3 regions of the Caloramator sp. E03 genome follow, and region 3 is predicted to be linked to each of the others. Evidence: predicted binding sites of a transcription regulator. Region 3 holds the regulator's gene; each other region holds the start of a gene.

Region 1 (8,616 bases), 170 kb from region 3:
CTACGGCCCTAATGCTGCAGATCCTCACCATGAACCTGATAATTCCACAGTTAAAGAAGGAGACAGCATAATATTAGATATAGGCTGCGTAAAGGATTCATATTGCTCCGATATGACAAGGACCGTATTTTATAAATATGTTCCTGATAAGGCAAAGGAAATATATAATATAGTTCTTGAAGCAAATAAAAGGGCAATTGAAAGAGTAAAACCAGGAGTTAAATTTTGCGATATAGATGCTGCAGCAAGGGATTACATTGAGTCTAAGGGATATGGAAAATATTTTACTCACAGGACAGGTCACTCAATTGGAATAGAAGTTCATGACTTTGGAGACGTTTCATCGGTAAATAATGATATTTTAAAGCCTGGTATGATATTTTCAATAGAACCTGGAATATATTTAGAAGGTGAAGTTGGAGTTAGAATTGAAGATCTAGTTCTTGTTACAGAAGATGGATGTGAAGTATTAAATAAATTTCCAAAAGAGCTGACAGTAGTTGAATAATAATTAAAGTAGGTATTTACAATAATAAGCCCCGCATTGCGAGGCTTATTTAATACTTAAATTAAAATATGACCATTAGTAAGTGAGCAACTATACCTGCAACAATACCTCCTATAGTATGGGAAAGTATTGCTTTATTTGTAAGCTGCCTGCTCTCAAGTGCATCCATCATAGCTACATGAGTTGACAAATAGCCACTCCAGCACATTCCCATTGCAGTAAATACAGCAATTTCATTGGCTCCTATAAGACCAGATTGTATAAATTTAGGCACTAAGCCAAGGGCAGCTCCAACTGCTCCAAGTGCAGTTATTGGAAAGGCTATAGCTTCTGGGGATTTAAAGCCTAATAAAGGCTTTAATATAAAATTAATTTTGCTTCCTATCCAAGGTAAAACAGGAACACCTTCATAAGCAGCTCCTGTATATACGCCTCCTTTTGGTGCGTTTGTAAGCATCATAACTAAAGTACAAATAATAACTACACCAGGGATTATAGACATTCCCATTTCTACTCCTGTCTTACCACCATCTAATATAGCTTCAAGTGCCCTTTGAAATACATTACCATTTCTTATTTCTCTATATTTCATTAAATCTATTCCATCTTCTCCTTTTGATGCCATTTCTTCTGTTCCATATTCTTTTTTAGTAAAATGCATCATTATTCTGACACTTACAATACTTCCTACAACAGCAGATATGTTACCGAATAGCACAGGCAAAAAGAAGCTTTGTCCATTTGGTGCTTGTGAAATCATAAATGTTGTAACTATAAGTCCCATACCAAATGCTGTGCCAAGATTAGTTAAAGCAGGGATTTGATATTTCTTAAAATACTTAACAAACCCTTTGTCCTTTGCTAATGTTATAATTGCGGGATTATCTGATAAATATGTAGTTAAAACTCCAATACTTGCAGCACCGGGCATATCATATAAAGGCTTCATCAAAGGAGAAAGAATTTTATTTATTAATGCTAAAACTCCAAATTCAGATAAAAGAGCACCAAATGCACCTGCTAATACTGCAATGGCCATTATAAAAAAGACTGTGTTAATTAAAAGGTCATGGGCTGTTTTCATGATAGTACTAAACATATTAGCAACTCCCATAACTTTACCTAAGAATGTAAAACAAATAACTGTTAGAATTAAAAAAATAAAGGATTCTGAATTAATTGACTTAACATATTTTTTGTCCATACTAACACTCCTTATCCTAAGTTGATTAGTTTTAATTGTCTAGCTATTTAGCTGAATTTGGGTTGCATTAGCAAAGTTTTAAATAAAATCCCTCCTTTTTGCTCCGTGCACTCTATATAATAACAAATTTATGTTAAAAAATATACAATAATTTTTATTTTCATAAAATAACTAAGAAGGATTTTCTTTTTTTGTGTCGAATTGTGTAATATATTATTATGACAGGAGGTAATTGCTATGAAGAAGAAATTTTATATCAAAACAATCCTACTTTTAATATTTTGTATGCTGTTACAAACACCCTTTAATTATTTTGTTAAAACTGCAAAAGCAGCATCTTCCCCTAACATTCTTTGGGCAAAGGCTTACGGGGGAGAAGAAGGAGATGATTTTAAATCTTTAATTCAAACAGAAGATGGAGGATGTGTTATATTAGGTCATACAGGTTCAGACACAGGAGATTTTAAGGGATTAAGAAAAGGTTATTATACAGATGCTTTTATAATGAAAATAGATAAATACGGCTCTATAAAATGGAAAAGTTTATTTGGAGGCAATAAGGAAGATTTCTTTTACTCTATTGCAAAAGATAATAATAACGATTATATAGTTGCTGGCTCTTCCTATTCTACTGATGGAGATTTAAAAGGATTGAATAAAGGAATTGAAGATGCAGTTTTAGCAAAATACTCTAATAGTGGAACTCTTCTTTGGAAAAGGATAATAGGTGGTTCAAATTATGATTTTTTTACATCAGTTGCAGTTTTAAATGATGGAAACTACGTTGCTGTTGGTCAAACTTTATCCACAGATAAGGATTTATCAAATCTAAACATACAGCGCAGTGATGCTTTAATAGTTAAAGTATCTCAAAATGGGGAAATACTTTGGAAAAAAACTTTCTGTGGAGATATATACGAGATATTTTATTCGGTTTGTCCAACTTCTGATGGAGGATTTATAGCCGTTGGAAGTTCTAATTCTGATACTTATGATATGTCAGGAATTAAAGACTGTTATTATAACCAAAGCTATGATGCAATAATCGTTAAATATGATAAAGATGGAAATATTCAGTGGAAAAAAATATTGGCTGGAAATAATGATGAAGCTTTTAAATATGTAATTTCAACAAAGGATGGTTATGTTGCAATTGGGGAAACAAAATCCTCCGATGAAAATTTTGAGGGACTTTCGAAGGGTGATACTGACGGATTTATTGCAAAATATGATAATTACGGAAACTTAATATGGAATAAAACCTTTGGTGGAAGCCGTTATGACTGCTTTAACGGTCTTAATACTGATAATGACGGTTACATTGTTTTTGGAAGATCCTATTCTAATGATAAGGACATGTCTTCATTATCAAAGGGTACATCCACTGCAATAATGTTAAAATACGATGATAACGGAAATTTAATATGGAAAAAATCCTTTGGTGGATCAGGCATAAATTGTTTTAATCATGGGTATTTTTATAATGATGAATATACTGCTGTTGGATTTTCAACAAGCAGCGACAAAGATATGAGCGGGATAAGTATTGGATTTGGAGATGCTGTTCTTGTAAAGTATGGAAACAGCGTTAATAATCTTAAACTTACAGGCTTAAAACTTAATATAACTAATACTACTTTAAGAAAAGGTCAAAAGATAAACTTAAAGGCTTCAACTTTACCTGTTAATATAATAAATAAAAAGATATTATGGTCATCAAGTAATAGCAAAGTTGCAAAGGTTGACTCCTCTGGATGCGTAACAGCTCTCTCAAAGGGAAATACAATAATATATGCCTATATGCCAAATTACGGATATAAAGTATATTGTAAGATAACCGTAAAATAATTTATTTTTTATTAAATTATAATATATTATTAAAATGCAGCTTTATGAAGAAAGCTCTTAATCTGCAAATTATTCATGTGCAGATTAAGAGCTTTTTAATTTATGAAGGCTAAGCTGTATTCTCTACAATTTAACCTAATATTATTAGATAGCCTTCGTATTTTTTTTTTTATTTTATAGAATAATAATATTTGAAAATACAAAAGGAGGTTTTTAAATGGAAGAGCTTATGTTTTGTTATCAGTGCGAACAGACAATTGGTGGTAAAGGATGTACAAAGGCTGGAAACTGCGGAAAAGATGCAGAAGTTGCTGCACTTCAAGATCTATTAATTTATCAACTTAAAGGAATAGGCTTTTTAGGAAATGAAATTTTAAAACAGGGAAAAAATATTGATAAAGAAATTTCTAAATTTATACAGGATGCCTGCTTTTCAACATTAACTAACGTAAATTTTGACCCTGAAAGATTTGTTGAATATTTAAATAAGGCTCAAAAAATAAAAGAAAATTTAAAATCCCTTCTTGGCAATGTTCCTGCCAATACTCCTGAATGTGTAAATTATACTATTCCAGCATCAAAGGATGAAATGCTAAAGGATGCAAAGAAAGCTGGTATTATGTATGACCAAAACCTAGACATGAACATCCGCTCCTTAAGGGAAACATTAATCTATGGACTAAAAGGGATGGCAGCATACTCACATCATGCCCATGTTTTAGGATTTTATGATGATTATGTTAATAACTTCTTCTATAAAGCTTTTGCTTCAACTATTGATGATAAACTAACTGTTGATGATCTTTTTAACCTTATAATGGAATTGGGAAAGGTAAATCTAAAATGTATGGAGCTTCTTGATAAAGCCAATACTCAAACCTATGGCAATCCTGTTCCAACACAAGTTTTAATAAGCAAGAAAAAAGGTCCATTTATTATTGTATCAGGCCATGATTTAAAAGATTTGCATGAGCTTTTAATCCAAACTGAAGGAAAAGGCATAAATATATATACCCATGGTGAAATGCTTCCTGCCCACGGCTATCCTGAACTTAAAAAGTTTAAACACCTTGTTGGAAACTTTGGAGGAGCTTGGCAAAACCAGCAAAACGAATTTGATAATATTCCCGGATGCATACTTATGACTACTAACTGTTTGCAAAAGCCTCGTGATTCCTATAAGGATAGAATATTTACCACAAGTATTGTAGGATGGCCTAATATACAGCACATTAGAGAGACTAATGGTAAAAAGGATTTTACCCCAATAATAAACAAAGCTCTTGAACTTGGAGGATTTACGGAAGATGAACCTGATAAAACAATACTTGTTGGATTTGGCCACAATACAGTTCTTTCCCTTGCAGATAAGATTCTTGACGCAGTAAAGAAAGGTCAGATTAAACATTTCTTCCTAATCGGAGGATGTGACGGTGCAAGGCCTGGCAGAAACTACTATACCGAATTTGCACAAAAAGCACCAAAGGATACTATAATTCTAACCCTTGCCTGTGGTAAATATAGATTTAACAAACTGGACTTTGGCTCAATTGGTGAATTCCCAAGGCTTCTTGATGTAGGTCAGTGCAATGACTCCTATTCAGCAATTAAAATTGCACAGGGACTTGCTGATGCGTTAGGATGCGGAATTAACGACCTTCCACTATCGTTAATATTATCATGGTATGAGCAAAAGGCAGTTTGTATACTATTAACGCTTCTTTCCCTTGGAATTAAGAACATTTATCTTGGACCAACACTTCCTGCTTTTATATCACCTGATGTACTTCAGGTTTTAATTGATAAATTCAATATAAAACCAATATCAACAGCTGATGCAGATTTAAAAACTATTTTAGGATAAAATTTTAAGCCCCCTATTTTATGCGGGGCTTTGTTTTATTTTGATATTTTATCCAATATCCCAAAATTCTATATTTAATTTTTCAAGATTATCTAAATAGCTGAATTTATATATCTCATCTTTAAGATTTTCATCTGTAACCTGTAAATTTGTTGGAAGTTCAACATAAAATTCAGTACCAATACCTATAGTACTATTAAAATATATTTTGCCTTTATGTAGCTCCACAAGGGACTTTACAATAGATAATCCAAGACCGCTGCCTTCATTTTTTCTATTTATATTCCCGTCTACTTGGAAAAATCTATCAAATATATAGGCTTGCTTATCCTTTGGTATCCCAACACCAGTATCCCTTACAGATATTGTTATTTTTTCATCTTCACTTTTTACATATACAAATATACTCCCACCTTTTACATTAAACTTTATTGCATTTGATAGAAGGTTTAACATAACCCTTTCCACATTATGAGGGTCACAGGCAATTATTCTACTATTCTCATTTGCATCAAAATACATTTTTATATCTTTACAATCAGCATACTCCTGAACCGACAAAGTTATTGATTTTATTAAATCTACTATATCACAATTCATAAGGTTTAAATTTAAGTAATTTGAATCTATCTTTGTTATATCTATAAGGTTGCTTACAAGCCTAATCAATCTGTAACTATTCTGCTTCATAGAATCAAGATATTTAATGAGTTTGTCCTTATTCGGGAAATTCTGCTGACTATCTACTATAACCTTTGACATTTGAATTGCAGCATGAATAACATTGACAGGCGTTCTAAACTCATGAGATATGTTTGCAAAAAATTCCGCTTTATATTTTTCTGATTCTAAAACCTTATTATATTGCTCAAAAAGCTTTTCCTCAGTTTTAATTAAATTATTGTTTATCATCTCAAGCATTTTATTACTATGCTTAACCTTATCTAAGGCTTCTTCAGCTTTTATTTGTTTTTCCGCCATTTGAGATATTAGATTAGAAATTTCCATTAGCAATTTTAAATAATCTTCTGCCTTTTCTTTAGTTATAACAGGTATTTTCTTAACAGCATTAATGTATTCTTCCTCATTGATGCCATACTTTATTGCCTGATTTTTATAATATTCTATATCTGGTTCATTTAAAAAAAACTGCCCTATATAAAGATACGCAATTAATACTTTTTTTACATATATTGGCACCAAAATATATGAAAGATTGTTAAAACATGTACATATTTTATATCCATTTCTTAAATTGCAATAATAAATGCAACACTCTGTGAAAAATCATGTAGTATAAGGACTAAAAATAGTCAAAATAGCCTTAAATCCATCTTAATTATCAATCTATATGTCACGCAGGGGTATGTCAAGGGCTGCGTAGCAGGCGTAGCTTTACCCTTGACATACCACAAGTGGCATCTACAATATTCATAATATGATTTAGGCTATTTTTAATAATTCCTCGTAAAAAAATTTTTCAGGAGTTTTGTAATTTAGTAATTTTCGTGGGAGTGTATTCATCCAATTTTGAATTCTTTTAATGGTATCAATAGATATATCCTTTATACTCTTTCCCTTAGGGATAAAACGACGTATAAGACCATTATGTCGTTCGTTAGTTCCTCTTTCAAAAGAAGAAAAGGGATGGGTATAATATACCTCAACATCATATTTTTTAAGAATGAATTGTAAATTACTAAATTCAACTCCATTATCTGCCGTAATACTCTTGAAAATCTTTTTAAAATTATCCTTATATACTTCCATAAGTCTCTTTATAGAATCATCAACAGACTTAGCATCTTTATTATCTAAAAGCATTATTATTTCATAACGGGATTTACGTTCTGTTAAAGTTAAAAGAGCTTTATCGCCTGATTTTTTACCTATAACAGTATCTATTTCCCAATGTCCAAATTCTTGACGAGAATTAATTTGTTCAGGCCTTAAATCAATACTTTTACCTAAAAGGCGTTTGTTCTCCCTAATTCTTTTCTTTTTAGGTTTTAAATGTGTTTTTAAAGGTAAATCTATATTACGTATAGATAAAAATCCTCTATCAATATAGTTATATAAGGTCTTAGTTGAAACAATGAACTCATCTTTCCAAGAAGGATCAGTTTTGCAATAACCAACGACAGTATCAACAGACCAATTATTTTTACGGATTTTTTCTTCTGCAAATTTTATAAAGGTTTCTACTTTAGCCAATTTAATTTTTGCTCCGCAATTTGAGCGGTGATTTTTATAGACAGCTTGCCCAGTTTCAGGGAAATAACTTGAATAATAAGATAAATCACTTTTTAATTGTGATACAGTACCACGTTTAATTTCACGGCTTATAGTACTTGGACTTCGTCCTAATTTTTTAGCAATATAACGAATACTTTTACCTTCTTTAAGCAAGGCAAAAATTTCTCCACGTTCATAAGATTTCAGATGTTTAAAAGAACGTATAGGTGTGTTATAATTATTTTTATGAACCATAGTGAAAACCTCCTGTATGTTTGGATTTGTCACCTATATCATACATGATTTTCACTATGGTTTAAATATTTTTTACCTGTTGCATTTAATTATACAATGAATCTTTTATATCCATTTTTATTTAAATCTTCAAGCATAATATGCATATTTTTTACACACATTTTATTAATCTTATCATTAATTTTATTTAACTTAGTACACAAATCATTCCATTCTATAATATAGATTGGTTTTCCATTAATATTAAATATTCCTATTGGAATGCCAGATATGTTATAAATGCTATTTAATAGTCTTGATACACTTTTTATATTAACAAATTTTTCAAGTCTATATATCAAAATAAACCCTCCATTTACTTAAATACTTAAGCAATTAACTGATATATTATTGGTAAGAAAATGGCAGGAAGTAAATTTGCTACTTTTATTTTTGTAACACCAAGCATATTTAATCCTAAGCCAATTATAAGAAGACTCCCGACTGCCGTCATATTTGATATTACGCTCTCAATTAAAAAGCCTTTCAAAAAAGAAGCACAAAGTGTTATAAGACCTTGATATAAAAATACAGCAGCTGATGAAAAAGCAACTCCAATTCCTAATGTTGAACTATATATTACTGAAACTATACCATCAATCATTGATTTAGCATAAAGCGTATGATGATTGCCAGTAAGTCCGCTTTCCAGTGCCCCAACGA
Region 2 (8,616 bases), 470 kb from region 3:
TAAAGCTCAAAACAGGTATCTTTCTCTCCATCTCAGCTTTATTATATGTTGAAATAACATCTATTTCCATGAATTATATTATATACAATTATCGTTGTCAATATATTTTTTCCTATATTAAAAAAATTTAAATTAAATTTAAAATTGCAATTTTAAAAATGGATTTTTTCATTATAAAATTTATCAATGCTTTTAAAAAAAGTTCGATATATTAAAAGGGTGGTTTTATGAAAGGATATCAAGCATTTTTTCATTTGATTAAAAAAGGTATATTAAAGCGTTACTATAGAATAGAAATTTTAAATGCTTCAGAAATGATAATTAAAAATGATATAAATGAAATCAAAGATATATTAAGTCCAATGGAAGAATTATCAAAGATTTCAAACACCAATGAAACTAAAGAAATATTTTCTTTTTTACAATTGAAAAGCGGCAATTATTGTATTATAAAATGCAGCATAAGCAGTATTGAAAATACCTTTGCCCATGCTATCATTTTTAATAAACCATTAGATTTTAACCCAATTGAGCTAATAGAATCAAATTTATTTATTAAAAGATTAGATGAATTAAAAGAAAATAATTTAATAAGCATGGAGATGGAAATACCAGAAAATCATATTTCCCGGGAAAAAATTAAAGATTTTTTATTGAACAACAGGATATTATATTTAAATAAACTATTAAATGCTTTTATTTACTGCAATGAAAATAAAAAACCAATTTATATATATGATACTAAAGATAACATTATTCTATGGATAGCTTCACTTTCAATGTGCCTTCCTAATAAGTTTTCTCATAGTTTGACTTTTACAACCGATGATTTAATATCTAAAAATGGCTGCATGATAAACGGGCTCAGCAATGCTTTTTCTGATAAAGAATATGTTTTTGATTTTTTAAATTTAAATTATCCTTCTTTTGAATCTAACTATAATTTTTCTGATTTTGCCATAAAATCTTTTCTAAAGGATTTTAGCCAGTTAATAAAATTTAATGAGTTTATAGAAGACTGCGGCTATGATAATCTTGATAAAAATATAGATGGCTGCCTTGAGCTTTATAAAATAGTTGAAAACACTGCATTAAATGATGAAGAAAAAAATGAAGATAATAAATACTTAAAACCTGCATTTGAATTTGCATCTGAAAATATTAAAGATGATTTTTTGATTAATGTTTATAATTCCCTTGAGATGCATCTTCAAATTATATCAAGGAGCATAGATATTGAATCGATAAAACCTTTTTCAAAATTCATATTTAAAACGGCTTTAAATAATAAAATTCCTTTATTTATTGATAAAAACTGCTACTACTTTTTTGCTGCAATAGATATTATAGCAATTAAAAGCAGCGACAGTTTACCTGAACTTTTAAAAATATATGAGGAAATAAACAATGAATTTAGTGATTTATCCTTTGCAATATTAAAAGAATCTATATCAAAAGAAAGGATTGAATTTTTAAATGCACTTCTATCAAGAAAGGAACTTGAAGATAGAAGTGGCTTTTATCTTTACATAACTTTAAAAAGTCTGATAGAACTTGGATATACTTTTAAACAGGCTATGAAAAATGAGGCTATGGAAAAGCTTATTAAACACTGCTGCTATATTACATCAAAGGATGCTGATATTATAGATAAAATCTTAAAACTATGCAAGGAGGATATTGAATATTGGGTAAATATTGTAAATGAAATATATCAAAGCATAGCAGGAACTATTATTTCCCATATTTTCGTAAAATTATATATAGAATCAATAAATTCATTTGATGAAGATAGTTTATTTATTATAAGAAAAAAGCTTATAGAAATGAAACTTGACAGCCTTTTATTTGAAGAATGCATAGAAAGGCTAAACAATTCTGAATCTTTAGTTGAAGATTTTTCCATGATTGAAAAGGACATATTACTTGAATTTCCAGAGTTTGCAAAGGAATATTCAAATGAAATTATTAAAAAATATATTATGCTTTTGCCTTCTGAAAATATGTATGAGCAGTGTAAAAATATATTACTAAAAGTTATCAATGAAAACTACTTCATTAATGATGATGTTTTAAAATTAATCCTTAACAGATTAGAAGATAGCATACAATTTGATAATATAGATAATGATATAAAAGAAAATATCACACAAATAGTTAGAATTAAAACATCAAAAAACATAAAAACAAATCAAAACATTATTGAGCTGCTCTCCTTATTTTTCTTTTTAAAAGAAAACATGGATAAAGAATATGATTTTGATGACATAAACTTAAACTATATTGATATTGAAAATCTTGATATAGAAAGATATCTAAGCTACTTAAATTTGATATTGCCTTATATTCTATGCTATATAAAGTCCTATATCGACCACAGAAAAATTATAAGGTTTTTAGATGTTTACAATATGGAAGAAAAATTCCTTATAGTATATATTAATAAAATAAAATATCTCTTTGAAATTGATGCTAATAAGGGATACATAGCCTTTTTGCATTTTATAATCTACTTCTTTTATTATCTTGAACCAAGATATAAACTTTCTGGGGAAGATGAAGCAATTGATTCTGTTAGAAAGAAGATTACAGATATTTTAAAAGAACTTTCAAAAAACATTTTAAATAAGCTAAATGATGATGTTAAAGCAGAATTCAATTCAATTGGCGTAAGACTGCCGCTTCAATGGGAAGATATATATAAAGAAGTTAGCACAAATATATTTTAAAAGAATTGAGCGGTTATTAATTTTTAATTGTTTAAGGCCTTTGAAAAAGTTTGTTTTATTAAGCCCCGTGAAGGATTTCTCTGGCACTTTATCATTTTGCCAAAGCTCACGAAAGATGCCTTTTTGAAATCCATTCACGGGGCTTTTGCATAGTTCCTAACCAAAAAGGATTTCTTTAATATCTGATATGTTAAAAATTTTTAAAATATATTGCATTTTTCATTATATTAATATACAATAACATTGTGAAAATAATAACATTATACTTTACATTTTAAGAGTAGTAAAACGGTTATTTGGGATAAACGCCAATTAAGCCTCATCAAGAGGCTTGCTAATCAAGCCTCTTCCTCCTTTTTAAAATTATTTTTTTAGTCATACATGTTATTTTTTTAACATTAATATATAATGAAAGAGGTGTTTTTTATGCCAGTTACTAACAGAGAAGAACTTTTAAACAAAATAGCTGAAGTTAGAGAAGCTCAAAAGAAATTTTCTACTTATACTCAAGAGCAAGTAGACGAAATTTTCCGCCAAGCAGCAATGGCTGCAAATGATGCAAGAATATATCTTGCAAAAATGGCTGTTGAAGAGACAGGAATGGGAATTGTAGAGGATAAAGTTATTAAAAACCATTTTGCATCAGAATATATCTACAATAAATATAAAGATGAAAAAACATGTGGAGTTATTGACAAGGATGAAGGATTTGGACTTACTAAGATTGCAGAGCCTATAGGTGTTATTGCTGCAATAGTTCCAACTACAAACCCAACTTCAACTGCAATATTTAAAGCATTAATCTCATTAAAAACAAGAAATGGAATAATATTCTCACCTCATCCAAGGGCAAAGAAATCAACAATAGAAGCTGCTAAAATAGTTCTTGAAGCCGCTGTTAAGGCTGGAGCACCTAAGAATATAATCGGATGGATAGATGAGCCTTCTGTAGAATTATCACAGATGGTTATGAAAGAATGTGACCTTATACTTGCAACAGGTGGTCCTGGAATGGTTAAGGCTGCATACTCCTCTGGTAAGCCTGCAATTGGCGTTGGTGCTGGAAACACTCCTGCTATAATAGATGAAACAGCTCATATTAAGATGGCTGTAAACTCTGTACTTTTATCAAAGAGCTTTGACAACGGTGTAATATGTGCATCAGAGCAGTCAGTTATAGTTTTAGATGAAGTATATGAAGAAGTTAAGAAGGAATTTGTAGAAAGAGGCGCTTATATATTAAAGAGCGATGAAGTAGATAAGGTTAGAAAAATAATACTTGTAAATGGTTCTATTAATCCAAACATTGTAGGACAAAGCCCTCAAAAAATAGCTGAAATGGCTGGAATAAATATTCCTGAAGGTGCAAGAATTATAATAGGAGAAGTTGAATCTGTTGAACTTGATGAACCATTTGCTCATGAAAAGCTCTCTCCAGTACTTGCAATGTATAGAGCTAAGGATTTTGATGATGCTCTAAATAAAGCTGTAACACTAGTAAAAAACGGTGGATTTGGACATACATCTGTACTTTATACTGATACAATAAAGAGTAAAGACAGAGTGGAAAAATTCAGCTCTGTTATGAAAACTGGAAGAACAATAATAAATATGCCATCATCACAAGGTGCAATAGGAGATATATATAACTTTAAACTTGAACCTTCATTAACTTTAGGCTGTGGTTCATGGGGAGGTAACTCCGTTTCGGAAAACGTTGGTGTAAAACATCTTATAAATATTAAAAACGTTGCCGAAAGGAGAGAAAATATGCTTTGGTTTAGAGTTCCTGAAAAGATTTATTTTAAATACGGATGCCTTGCAACTGCACTAAAAGAATTAAAGGATATGAATAAGAAAAAAGCATTTATTGTAACTGACAAAGTTCTATTTGAACTTGGTTATGTAGAAAAAATTACAGAGGTTTTAGATAAATGCGGTATTGAATTTAATGTATTCTTTGAAGTTACACCAGATCCAACCCTTGCATGTGCTAAAAAAGGTGCAGACCTTATGAAAGCATTTAACCCAGATGTTATTATAGCCCTTGGAGGAGGTTCTCCAATGGACGCTGCTAAAATAATGTGGGTTATGTACGAACATCCTGAAGTTAGGTTTGAAGATCTTGCAATGAGATTTATGGATATTAGAAAGAGAGTTTATAGATTCCCTGAAATGGGTAAAAAGGCTATGATGGTTGCAATTCCAACATCATCAGGTACTGGTTCTGAAGTAACTCCATTTGCAGTTATCACTGATGAAAAAACTGGAATTAAGTATCCTCTTGCAGACTATGAATTAACACCAGATATGGCAATAGTAGATACAGAGCTTATGATGAATATGCCAAAGGGACTTACAGCAGCATCAGGTATAGATGCCCTAACACATGCAATTGAAGCTTACGTTTCAGTACTTGCATCAGAATATACAAATGGACTTGCCCTTGAAGCTATAAGATTGATATTTAAATACTTACCACAAGCATATAATGAAGGTACAACAAATGTAAAAGCAAGGGAAAAGATGGCTCATGCATCAACTATAGCTGGTATGGCCTTTGCAAATGCTTTCCTTGGAGTTTGCCATTCAATGGCTCACAAGCTTGGTGCTATGCACCATATACCACATGGTATAGCTAATGCCCTCCTTATAAATGAAGTTATTAGATTTAACGCTGTAGATAATCCAAGGAAGCAGACTGCATTCCCACAATATAAATATCCAAATATAAAATGGAGATATGCACAAATAGCTGACTATTTAAAACTTGGTGGAAAAACTGATGATGAAAAGGTTGAATTATTAATTAAAGCAATTGATGAGCTAAAGGAAAAAATAAATATACCAAAATCTATAAAAGAGGCTGGTGTTTCAGAGAAGAAGTTCTATGCAAGCCTTGACGAAATGGCTGAACAAGCTTTTGACGATCAGTGTACCGTATCTAACCCAAGATATCCTCTAATAAGCGAAATAAAAGAAATGTATATTAACGCTTTTGAAGGAAGGTAAAAATAAACAAAGAGACAGCTAATCATAATTAGTTGTCTCTTTTTATTTAATAAATTTTCAATTTTTTAAGCTTCAATCTTTTTTACAATCTTTTTTATCTCTAAAAGCAAAAGAGCTATATCCTCTTTTGTAGCAGCCTCCTTTGACATGGAATAGAATTCTAAAGGAAGTTTTAAATCATCAAATTCCTTCTCAACAATAGAGGCCATTTTAAATCTTTTATTTATACTCTTTTTATTTTCCAAAACACAAATACGGCTATTATCCTTAAAAACTATATAATCATCATAAATCCTATCTATAAATCCATAATTTACATATCCATATAAGCCATCACCCTTTACAATGCTCTCCCTTACTTTAACAGGAATCAAAACTTCTCCTTCTCCAAGATAAATAGGTATAAGGTTTTTCTGGTTTAATATTTTAACACATCTTTTTCTTATACTTTCAATGCTCCTGCCTCTTTCATAAAATAAACTCCTTAAGGCACTGCTCATTCCTTTATATATAATCCTCTCGTTGTCATCTTCTTTTATCCTGCAGCAATCCCCCCTGCCTTCAATATATTCAGGAATGATATACTGAACCATATTTATCCTCCTTTTTCCATTTGTTTACATATATTATACTACGAACATAAGTTCCATTGCAAGTGAAAATATTAACTTTTCATATTCTCCTTAAGATTTTTTAATGCCCTCTCCTTCATCTTAACAATGCTCATATAGTGGCACCTTCTATATTTGCATATATCAGCCATACTCATATTTTTAAAATATACCTCTTCTATTATCTCCCTTTGCCTATAAGGAAGTTTTTTTAAAGCTTCTTTAAGCCTTTTAATATCTTCCTTCCTTTCAAAATCCTCCTCAACATCAGCATCTCCTTCTAAAATATCATAAAGGCTTCCCTCTTGATCCTCACCAATCCTCTCATCAAGGCTTACATGCTGTTTTATGTTAAATGAAAAATCTCTAATACCATATACAACAGAACTTTTAACATAGCCTTCAAAAGGATAATTTTTATTCAAATCATATTTATATATGCATCCTAAAACAATCATATATCCTTCCTGAAATGCATCTTCATAATACTCTCTATTCTTTACATAAAGCTTTATACATTTTTTAATAAGTGGTTCAAAACTTTTTAAAATTTCAAGCCTTACATTCTCATCATGCCTTGCTAAAATCACCTTTTCCCTCATAATAATCCCCCAAAAATAATATTCGTACCGGTACTAAGGTAATTATAAGGCTTGGCCTTTTAAATACAAAAAAGCAAATCTGAAAAAAAATATAATTTTTTCTTTGTAAATAACTATAAATTCCAATATTGGCTGCAAAAAAGTTTACCTTAGCTTTATAAAAGCAGCATAAAAATAAAAAACAGGCATACTATATTTAAATACCTGTTTTCTCCATTCTCCGGTGCCTGGCACCGGAGAATGATAATAATTTATAAGGCAGCAGAAAAGGAAATTTTCCATAAATGTCGAATATATTAAACGCAACCAAATAATAAGGGAGGATGGGATATGTTGCAAAATAAAAAAAGGTATATTCTACTAATCTTATTTCTTTTTTTTAATGTTTTTTTATTTTATAAAAACGCATCAGCAGCACCGGCAAGATCTGAAAAGTTTCTACTTACTCAGCCAGATGGTACATCATTTTATGCAAGGATAAAAGGTGATGAATGGCTAAATTGGATAGAAGGGGAAAAAGGCGATGTGATTATAAAGGGAACGGATAACTATTGGTATTATGCTCAACTAAATCTTAATAAATTAACCAAAACAGACCGCAGATATAAAATAGATCCAAAACCTCAGAATTCGGTAACTGGAAAAACAGTTTCAAAAAATAGTAAAAAACTGCTAAATGCAAAATACAGTTCTTCAATCCTAAGAGCAATTCAACGTACTACAGATATAAATCCAGTAACAAACTGGAATCAAAAAATTTTAGTTGTACTTGTAGAATTTTCTGATGTAAAAATAAAAAACTCTGACAGCGTATGGAACAACCAGTTTTTTGGAACTACAGGTAAAACTGTAAGAACTTATTATAGGGAAGTGTCTGAAAATAAGTTTAACTTTATACCGGCTGATGAAACATACAACAACTACAATGACGGTATTATAAAAGTTCAATTACCCTACAATCATCCAAATACTGGCCCAGAAACTGATTATAGGAATCAGCAGCTTGTAATCGATGCTTTAACTAAAGCAAGCAATGACAAATATATAGACTTCTCAAAGTTTGATACAAATAACAATGGGTATATAGATAACAGTGAACTCCATATTGTAACCATAATTGCAGGCTATGAATGCTCATATTCTGGAATTTATTCTTCAGACAAGCCTTCAGTATGGGGGCACAGATGGAGTATTTCAGGACTAAAACTAAATGGCAAATACGTATGTTCACCATATTATGGTGGGTATACCCAGCAAGGCGAAATACACGGTTCATACTATTATAATGATGACCATATAGCTACAATAGGTATACTCTGTCATGAGCTTGGGCATGACCTTGGGCTGCCAGATTTATATGATTACGATTATTCCTCTGAAGGTGTTGGAATACACAGTATAATGGCAGTCGGCAGTTGGGCAAGCCTTCCTTCAGAGTACCTAGGAGCCTCACCTGTACATTTTGATGCGTGGAGTAAAATAATGCTTGGCTTTGCAAACCCAACAGTTGTAAGCCAGAATTCAAACTACACAATAAACTCCTTTGCTTCACCTTCAGGATACAACGTTTTAAAGATTCCAACACAAAATTCAAATGAATACTTCCTGCTTGAAAACAGGCAGTTTAATGGATTTGACCAGTCATTATCCTCATATCTTATA
Region 3 (8,616 bases):
CAGCAGCAATCCTGGTACTCTCCTTTTTTGCCGATACTCCAGCGATTACCTTATTACCTTTAATTAACAATCCATCGTCAATAATATACTCTATATCATAACATCCCGCTACATATTGTGCCTTATAACTTTTGCCAGTTCCACTCCTACCTATAAATGCATATATATCCATAAAAATTCCTCCAAGAGATATATTTAAGCTAATTATATCAATTATTTATAAAATAGCAAAAGCTGAAGCATGTTACTTCAGCTTTTGTTTAATAATATCCCAAATATCTCTTGTTTCAAGACCTATCTGCCAAGCTGCACATCCTTTAAGATTATATTGATTTACTATATCCATTCTCCAGGATACTGAGGTGGCATCTTCTATCCACGTTAAACGTTTATTTCCATTAGAATCATAATATTCAAGTACATTTTGTTTTGCATTATTATCAAAATATACTCTTCCATTATATTTTACTTTATTATCACTTACTGCCTGCATCTTAAGTGCTCTTGAATCAATAACAGTCTCACTATTATTTCCTATCTGTACAAGGGAAGCATCATTTTCAGGTATAAAGGCTTGTCCTCCATTATATTCTACCGTATACCATCCATCTGCTTTAGAAATGTATTTATAGCTTCCACTTTCAGTAGCATTTTCAAGTTTATAATCATCACTTAATGTTGGTTGGCTATAAATACCACTTTGATCAGTGTTAAAAATTACAAATTGAGAAGCCTGGCTTACAGATAAAGTATATTCTCTTGCATAAAAAGGTATTCCTAAAATTAGCTTATTTGATGGTATACCAATATTTAAGAGTTGCTTCACTGAAGCATCAACCCAAGGATATGAACCTACAGAACCAGCTTGCTTTGAGCCTGAATAATGTTCATCATAGGCCATAAGTATAACATAATCAACATACTTTGAAAGTTCAAGCCTGTCATATCCTCCTGAATATATATTGCTGTCAGTTGTAATCTTTGTAACATCTACCGAAACAGTAAGACCTGCCTTGTGAAGCCTTTCAGATAAATCCTTTACAAAGGCTGTAAAATAAGCCTTATTTTTTACTCCAAGGGCCTCAAAATCAATATTTATACCATCAAGGTTATAGATAAGTGCATATTTTACTACATTATCAATTACATTTTGGCGAATCTGTGAATTAGTAAACATCGCATAAGCCCTATTTGCACTAAACTCAGAAAAAAGGCCATGCACTTCATATCCATTTCTATGTGCCCTTATAACATATTCCCTATCAGCCTTTTCTGCAACCTTTATTGATGAAGGGTTATTATAATCTCCTGTCATATAAAACCACGTTGGAGATATTATATCAAGTCCAAGAGTTGCAGAATTGATGTTAATATAATCGCTGCTATCATTATAATAAACAGAATTTGATGATTTTGCACTTATGTAATTCCATCCTAACGTCACTTTATCTTTAGGCTGATAATTAAGAATTGTTACATTACTTGGGCTTATATAGCCATATATGGCACCCATTTTAATTTTAAAATACCCATTTTCTTCATCAACAATTTTAAATATTTTACCTTTAACAGCATATCTTTCATCATGAACCCCGCTTGTACTTAAAAGAAGCTGGGTATCTTCATTTACCATTATATATTTACCTATATTATCAGACTGGCTTGAATCGCCTCTTGAAGTTTCCTGTATTCTTTGAGTATATGCTTCGTAAATATATCCCTTGCTTGTTTTTAGAAAGTCTCCTTCCCTGCCAAATATATCAACAACATCTCCTCTGTAATAAGTCCCAACTTCCTTTGAAGATGCTGAAGGCTGCTGCCTAATTGAAAGAATACTTGCTATAACCTTTGCCCTATATAAAGGCGGATTATTTACTTGGCTTGTTTGAGTAGATGTTGAGCTTACGTATTTTTTAGTGTAGGCTGAAGCTATATATCCTTTTGATGTCTTTAAAAAGCTTCCCGACTGACCTATTACATCAACAATATTATTTTTATAATATTTTCCTACAATTTTATAGCTTGTTGAAGGTCCTTGTCTTATATTAAGATAACTTGATGTTATAATTACCTTATAAGGTGTAAAGCTTGTCCCCCTTGATACAGTGGTTGAACTACTTAAAACCCCTGATGTGTATTTTTTAGTGTAGGCTGAGGCTATATACCCTTTTGATGTCTTTAAAAAGCTTCCTGACTGACCTATTACATCAACAACAGTTCCTTTTTTATAATATCCTACTACTTTACCTGTTGTTGAAGGTGTTTGCCTTATAGTAAGACTTGTTGCTGTAATTATAGCTTTATAGGGTATAAAAGAATTATTGTTTGAAGTTGCTGCATAGTATGCTTCAAACTGTGCAAAAATAAACATAAACATAATAAAAAACAATGTTACCTTTATTTTTTTCTTCGACACGCAATCACCTCTTTATAAATTATTCTTGTATAATTATGACACTTTATATTTTAATTTTGTTCCACTCAATATTTTTTGACAAATAAATTATATCAAAAACTATTGACATACCCAAAAATAATGAATATCATAATAATATAGTTACCCCTTAGGGGTATTGATAGGAGGTAATTAATATGGTAGTACATGCAAACGATGCAAATTTTAAATTAGAAGTTTTAGAATCTGACAAACCTGTACTTGTTGATTTCTGGGCTACATGGTGCGGTCCATGCAGAATGCTTGCACCTGTAATTGATAATATCGCATCTAAATTTGATGGTAAGCTTAAAGTTGTTAAGGTGGATGTTGATCAAAATCCAAATAGCGCTAATATGTTCGGGATTTCAAGTATTCCAACCCTAATACTTTTTAAAGATGGAAAAGCATTAGGAAAAATAGTTGGTTTTAGACCAGAAAACCAAATTGAAGATGCTATTAAAGGAGCACTTGATTTATAATGTATGACGTTGCAATAATAGGCAAAGGTCCTGCTGGAATATCTGCTGCAATAAACGCAATAGCAAGAAATAAGTCTGTTTTAATGTTTGGAAGGGACAGCAAAAAAGTTATGCTGTCCCCTTCAATCCATAACTATCCAGGATTTGTTGAAATAAAAGGTCCCGAACTTATTACAAAGCTAAATGACCATCTATCATCCCTTAACATAACCTTTTCATCAAAGATGGTAAATATGGTTTATACTATGGATAAATACTTTGCCATACAAGCTGAAACCGATATGTTTGAAGCTAAAACAGTAATACTTGCAGTAGGAGTTGATTTTAAAAAGTCAATCGATGGAGAGGACAAATTTTTAGGCTCCGGCGTTAGTTATTGTGCCACCTGCGATGCACCCCTTTATAAAGGAAAAACTGTTGCAGTTGTTGGATATAATAAAGAATCAATTGAGGAAACAAGATTCTTATCTGAAGTTTGTAACAAAGTTTATTTTGTACCAGCAATAAACGATGATTTTAATTTTAATAACAACGTAGAAATAGTAAAGGATATGCCTTTAAGATTTGAAGGTGATTTATCAGCAAAGAAACTTATTCTAAAAAACAATGAAATTTCAGCCGATGGCTTCTTTGTGATTAAAGATAGTTATCCATTAAAAACATTAATTCCTGGACTTGATGTAGATGGTGCTCATGTTAAAGTTAATAGAAATATGGAAACTAATATAAAAGGTCTTTTTGCAGCAGGGGATGTTACAGGAAAGCCCTACCAGATAGCAAAAGCCTTAGGTGAGGGGCAAGTGGCAGCACTTTCTGCAGCAGACTATATAGATAACCTAAAATAGGGCATGTTATACATGCCCTATTTCTTATAGATAAGGTTTATTTATCTTTAAAAAGTTTATCTTCATTTAGCCTATAGCTTAAAGTCAATAGGCTTTCGCTTAAGTGTACATTCTCAACTATTACATCATCTGGAACAGTTAAATCTGTTGGAGCAAAATTCCATATTGCCTTAATTCCATTTTTAACAAAAATATCCGCAATACCTTGAGCCTGCTTTTTGGGAACACATATAATTCCAATATCAATTTTATTATTTTCGAGAAAATCTGGAAGCTCTTCAACATCCCTAACCTCAAGATCTCTTATTTTAATACCAATTAGCTTTGGATTTTTATCAAACATTCCCTTTAATACAAATCCAAGCTTTTCGAAATTAGTATAGTTTGCAATAGCCTGTCCTATATTTCCTGCTCCGATTATAACTGTAGTATAACTCCTGTTTAGTCCTAATATTTTGCTTATCTGATCATAAAGCTCCCTTACGTTATATCCATAGCCTTGCTGTCCAAAATCTCCAAAACAGTTTAAATCCTGCCTAATTTGAGATGCTGTAAAGCCCGTCCTTTCTGAAAGTTCCTTAGATGATATCCTTGTTATGTCATTATTTAAAAGTTCTCCGAGATACCTGAGATATTTAGGGAGTCTCCTGATAACAGCCATTGAAATCATAGTTTTCTTGTTCATGATACAAATTCAACTCCTAAATTTTTAATTTTATAATTAAAATATATTAAATAATATTTACATAATATTTACTTTATTATTTTATATAAATATGTTAATATATAAACATTTATGTGTCAATCAAAATAAATTTCATAAAATATATTCAATTGATAATTTTTTATAGTAAAATATTTTTGTTACTATATATTTGGGGTGTTTATATGATTGCATTATCTTTAAATAAAATACAAAAAAGCTATGGTATAGAAGTAATATTAAAAGATATTACATTTGCAATAAATGAATATGAAAAGGTTGGATTAGTAGGACCAAACGGAGCAGGTAAAACTACCCTGTTTAAAATAATTTGTAATGAACTAAAACCAGACTCTGGTGATATTTTTATAGGTCAAAACAAGAAAATTGGATATTTATCCCAAAATTTAGACCTTGATGAAAACCTTACAGTTTTTGAAGAAACAATGAACGTTTTTTCAAATATAAAAAATATAGAAAACAGGTTAAGAGAACTTGAAATACTAATGTCAAAAGAAAACTTTAACTCTAACGAATATAAAAAATTACTTAATGAATATGGTCACCTTCAGGAAGAATATGAAAGAAATAATGGCTATGGTTGTGAAAGTTTTGCCAAAGGTATGCTGATAGGTCTTGGAATATCAAATGAAGATTTTTCAAAGAAAATAGCAAACCTTTCTGGAGGTCAAAAAACAAGGGTAGCATTATCTAAGCTTTTGCTATCTAATCCTGACATACTCCTTCTTGATGAGCCAACTAATCATCTTGACCTTGACGCTATACAGTTCCTTGAAAACTTTCTTAAGGAATATAAGGGAACTGTATTAATAATATCCCATGACAGGTATTTTCTTGATGAGATTACTAATAAAACTTTTGAGCTTAATAATGGGATTGTAGAAGAATACAATGGCAATTATTCCTTTTTTATTGCTGAAAGAGAAAAGCGACTTGAGCAAAGCATGAAAGAATATTCTCTTCAGCAAAAAGAAATAAAAAGACTTGAGGAGATTATAGAAAGATATAGATCTTTCAATAGAGAAAAAAGTATAAAGCAGGCTGAAAGCAGGGAAAAGGCTTTAGAAAGAATACAAAGGCTTGAAAAACCACTCACTGAAGATAAAACTGCTAAAATCAAATTCGATGTTAAATACAAAAGTGGAAATGATGTGCTTATTGTTGAAGACCTTTCAAAATCCTTTAATGATAAAACTTTATTTACCAACCTATCTTTTATGATAAAAAGAGGAGAAAAAACAGCACTCGTTGGGGAAAATGGCAGGGGAAAAACAACTTTATTCAAGATGATTTGTGGAAAATTAAATCCCGATAATGGAATGATAAGGCTTGGTAAAAATGTTTATATAGGATATTATGATCAGGAACAAAAAGACTTATCACCTGACAAAATGATAATAGATGAAATTTGGGATGATTACCCCAACTTGACTATAACTCAGGTAAGAAACTACCTTGCTGCATTTTTATTTACAGGGAATGATGTGTTTAAGAAGGTTGAAAGCCTATCTGGAGGAGAAAAATGCAGGCTTTCTCTTTTAAAACTTATGCTATCTAAAGCTAACTTTCTCCTATTAGATGAGCCTACAAACCATCTTGATATACTCTCAAGGGAAGCCCTTGAAAAAGCTTTATTAGAATACGAGGGAACCCTATTTGTTATTTCCCATGATAGATACTTTTTAAATAAAGTAATAAACAAAATACTTGAAATGGAAGATGGAAATATAACTGAATACCTTGGAAATTTCCAATACTATATTTCAAAGAAAAACTCAAATCAGGATGAAATAATAGTAAACATCGAAGGAAAGACTAAAACAGAAATAAGAGAAGAAAAAAGAAAGCTTAGAGAATTACAAATAAAAAAGAAACAACAAAAAGAAGAACTTAAAAAAATAGAAAAGATGATTGAGGAAACAGATTTGAAAATTCAAGAACTTCAAAGCTTAATGTGCCTTGAAGAGACATACAAGGATCCAGAAAAGGCAATAAAAGTTAACAAGGAATTTGAAAACACAAAAAAGATTCTTGATGAGCTTTATCAAAGGTGGGAAGAGTTGCTTATAGAAGTGGAGGAATAAAAACGGCTTTTTAATAAATGTTGAGGTTATAAATAATCCTAAACATTTATTAGAAAGCCAAAGTATTTTCTTTAATAGAAAATCGAAACTGTAAATAATTTTGTGTAAATTAATCAAAAACCTCCTTTATTGTAAAAATTTCAATTCAGAACCTTAAAGGTTCTGAATTAAAGCTCATACTATTTCTAATTAAATATTTTAACTAATTTCATATAAATCATATATAAAATATTATGAAAATGGTTATAATTAGAATGTTATAATTTAAAAGGCTCTATTATCTTATCAAGAAGGATTCAAAATCAATTCAATTACAAAAAATGATTTTCATTCCTAGAGAATGCTACCTATACTTTCATGTGCACAATATGCTGCACCAAGAATACCACTAATTTGATTTTGTTCTGAATATAAAATCTCTATGTTTTCAGCAGGATAAGGTTTTCTCAAATGCCTATAAAGACACCTTTCGAATTCATCGAACGGAAATCCTTTCATTTGAAGAACTCCTCCTCCTACTATAATTACATCAGGATCAAATATGTTTACCTCTGTAGCAACAGGTATAGATATATTATCAATAAATTTTTTTATATATTTGCTATCAGCATGTTCTAAAAATATATTAGATATTTCTGTTTTAGGAAAATACTTATCTTTTATTTGACTCAATTTCTTTCCTGACGCATATATCTCCATGCATCCTTCGTTTCCACATCCACATATATCCTTACCGCCGAGTACTGGAATATGCCCTAATTCACCTGCAACACCATTTTTACCTGATAAAAAATTACCATTTATGCAAATTGCATTTCCATAACCAGTACCTATATAAAATCCAATAATTATTTCTTTATCATTTATTTTTTTATTTCTAATATCCCATTTCAGAAGATAATTAACATCCTTATCTATAAAAACAGGTACTTTAAAATCATTTTCGAAATTATCTACTATATTAATATTATTAAAGCCTGTAAGATTAGGAGTTGAATAAACTATTTTTTTATCTTTGCTTATGGTTGATGGAAATCCTATGGCAATTGCCAAAAGCTTTCCTATTGAATATTTACTTATATAATCATTAATATACTTTTTTAGCATTGATACAGATGTATTAGGATTACTTAAAAAACTACTGCTTTGAATTATAAAATTATAAAGTTCTCCTTCTTTATCTACCATGCCAATCCTTATATTCGTTCCCCCAATATCTATACCTATAACATAGTCTTTATATTCCATCTTATCACCTTAAATAAAATATTTTAATTCATATCCGTTGTTTTTCCTAAAAACTCTGCATTTAAATGGTTCATCAATGCTTTTTTGATAGTTATAACCCGATTGAGCAGGCCATATTGAAAAAAATACAAAAGGTTCACTTTCTTTTATGTTTACTGTTCTATGCCCCCATCCTGCAGGTATATATGCAATCGTACCAGCATTCATCTCAATTTTTTCTACCCTATTTCCATTCTGCATTATAAGCAGTCCCATTCCTGATTGTCCATAGTATATCTCGGCACAATTTTCATTTACATGGTAATGTCCTTTTGTCATAAAAAATTCTCCATCAACATTTCCAGGTTCAATTATTGTTATACAATGAAGAAGCTCTCCTTCTTCATGAGGTACATTCTGTTTATATACTTTGTATACAATTGTATTGTTATCATATTCCATTTTTTGTCTGATGGCTTCATTCAAAAAATATCCCTTTAAATCTGATATTTTTCTTTCTTCAAAATCGCTGAAATTAGATAAAATTAATTTTTCTCTATCAAACATTGTAAAAAATGGCTCTTTACTATTTAAATACATCTTATTCCTCCATATACTTCAATTTATTATGAAACAGATTCTATTTTTTGAATATTTTTTATTTGATAACTAAAATTATCAATCATAATATCCCATGCTTTTTCAAGATTATCATCTAAACCAAATAAACCTGATGTACCTAAAATGAATACCTCAGCACCTGCTTTAAAGAGCTCACTGAAAGTTTTAAAATTGCATGCTCCATCTACTTCAATTAAAT

The links. The regulator Rex, encoded in region 3, represses fermentation and respiration genes when NADH is low (regulators of the CRP and FNR family bind a similar motif). The targets are predictions, from matches to a motif close to ATTGTTAANNNNTTAACAAT.
Region 1: a site for Rex is predicted at 1,842-1,861, ahead of FDN13_RS10840 (CD0519/CD1768 family membrane protein). Genes of this name have one in related genera too.
Region 2: a site for Rex is predicted at 2,972-2,991, ahead of adhE (bifunctional acetaldehyde-CoA/alcohol dehydrogenase). Genes of this name have one in related genera too.

What each region holds. Positions count from the first base shown of each region.
Region 1 covers NZ_CP040093.1:2,240,548-2,249,163, reverse strand. The annotation lists gene FDN13_RS10845 (M24 family metallopeptidase) at 1-508, shown strand, start outside; gene FDN13_RS10840 (CD0519/CD1768 family membrane protein) at 570-1,712, opposite strand; gene FDN13_RS10835 (Ig-like domain-containing protein) at 1,950-3,560, shown strand; gene hcp (hydroxylamine reductase) at 3,778-5,424, shown strand; gene FDN13_RS10825 (ATP-binding protein) at 5,473-6,660, opposite strand; gene FDN13_RS10820 (IS30 family transposase) at 6,868-7,914, opposite strand; gene FDN13_RS10815 (PocR ligand-binding domain-containing protein) at 8,004-8,255, opposite strand; gene FDN13_RS10810 (DUF554 domain-containing protein) at 8,282-8,616, opposite strand, start outside.
Region 2 covers NZ_CP040093.1:2,537,863-2,546,478, reverse strand. The annotation lists T-box leader at 1-43, opposite strand, end outside; gene FDN13_RS12115 (hypothetical protein) at 228-2,729, shown strand; gene adhE (bifunctional acetaldehyde-CoA/alcohol dehydrogenase) at 3,156-5,741, shown strand; gene FDN13_RS12105 (hypothetical protein) at 5,807-6,334, opposite strand; gene FDN13_RS12100 (sigma-70 family RNA polymerase sigma factor) at 6,406-6,954, opposite strand; gene FDN13_RS12095 (leucine-rich repeat domain-containing protein) at 7,285-8,616, shown strand, end outside.
Region 3 covers NZ_CP040093.1:2,067,166-2,075,781, reverse strand. The annotation lists gene FDN13_RS10130 (Asp23/Gls24 family envelope stress response protein) at 1-172, opposite strand, end outside; gene FDN13_RS10125 (glycosyl hydrolase family 18 protein) at 245-2,416, opposite strand; gene trxA (thioredoxin) at 2,593-2,916, shown strand; gene FDN13_RS10115 (NAD(P)/FAD-dependent oxidoreductase) at 2,916-3,761, shown strand; gene FDN13_RS10110 (redox-sensing transcriptional repressor Rex) at 3,799-4,446, opposite strand; gene abc-f (ribosomal protection-like ABC-F family protein) at 4,650-6,569, shown strand; gene alsK (allose kinase) at 6,903-7,817, opposite strand; gene FDN13_RS10095 (glucose-6-phosphate isomerase family protein) at 7,827-8,396, opposite strand; gene alsE (D-allulose 6-phosphate 3-epimerase) at 8,423-8,616, opposite strand, start outside.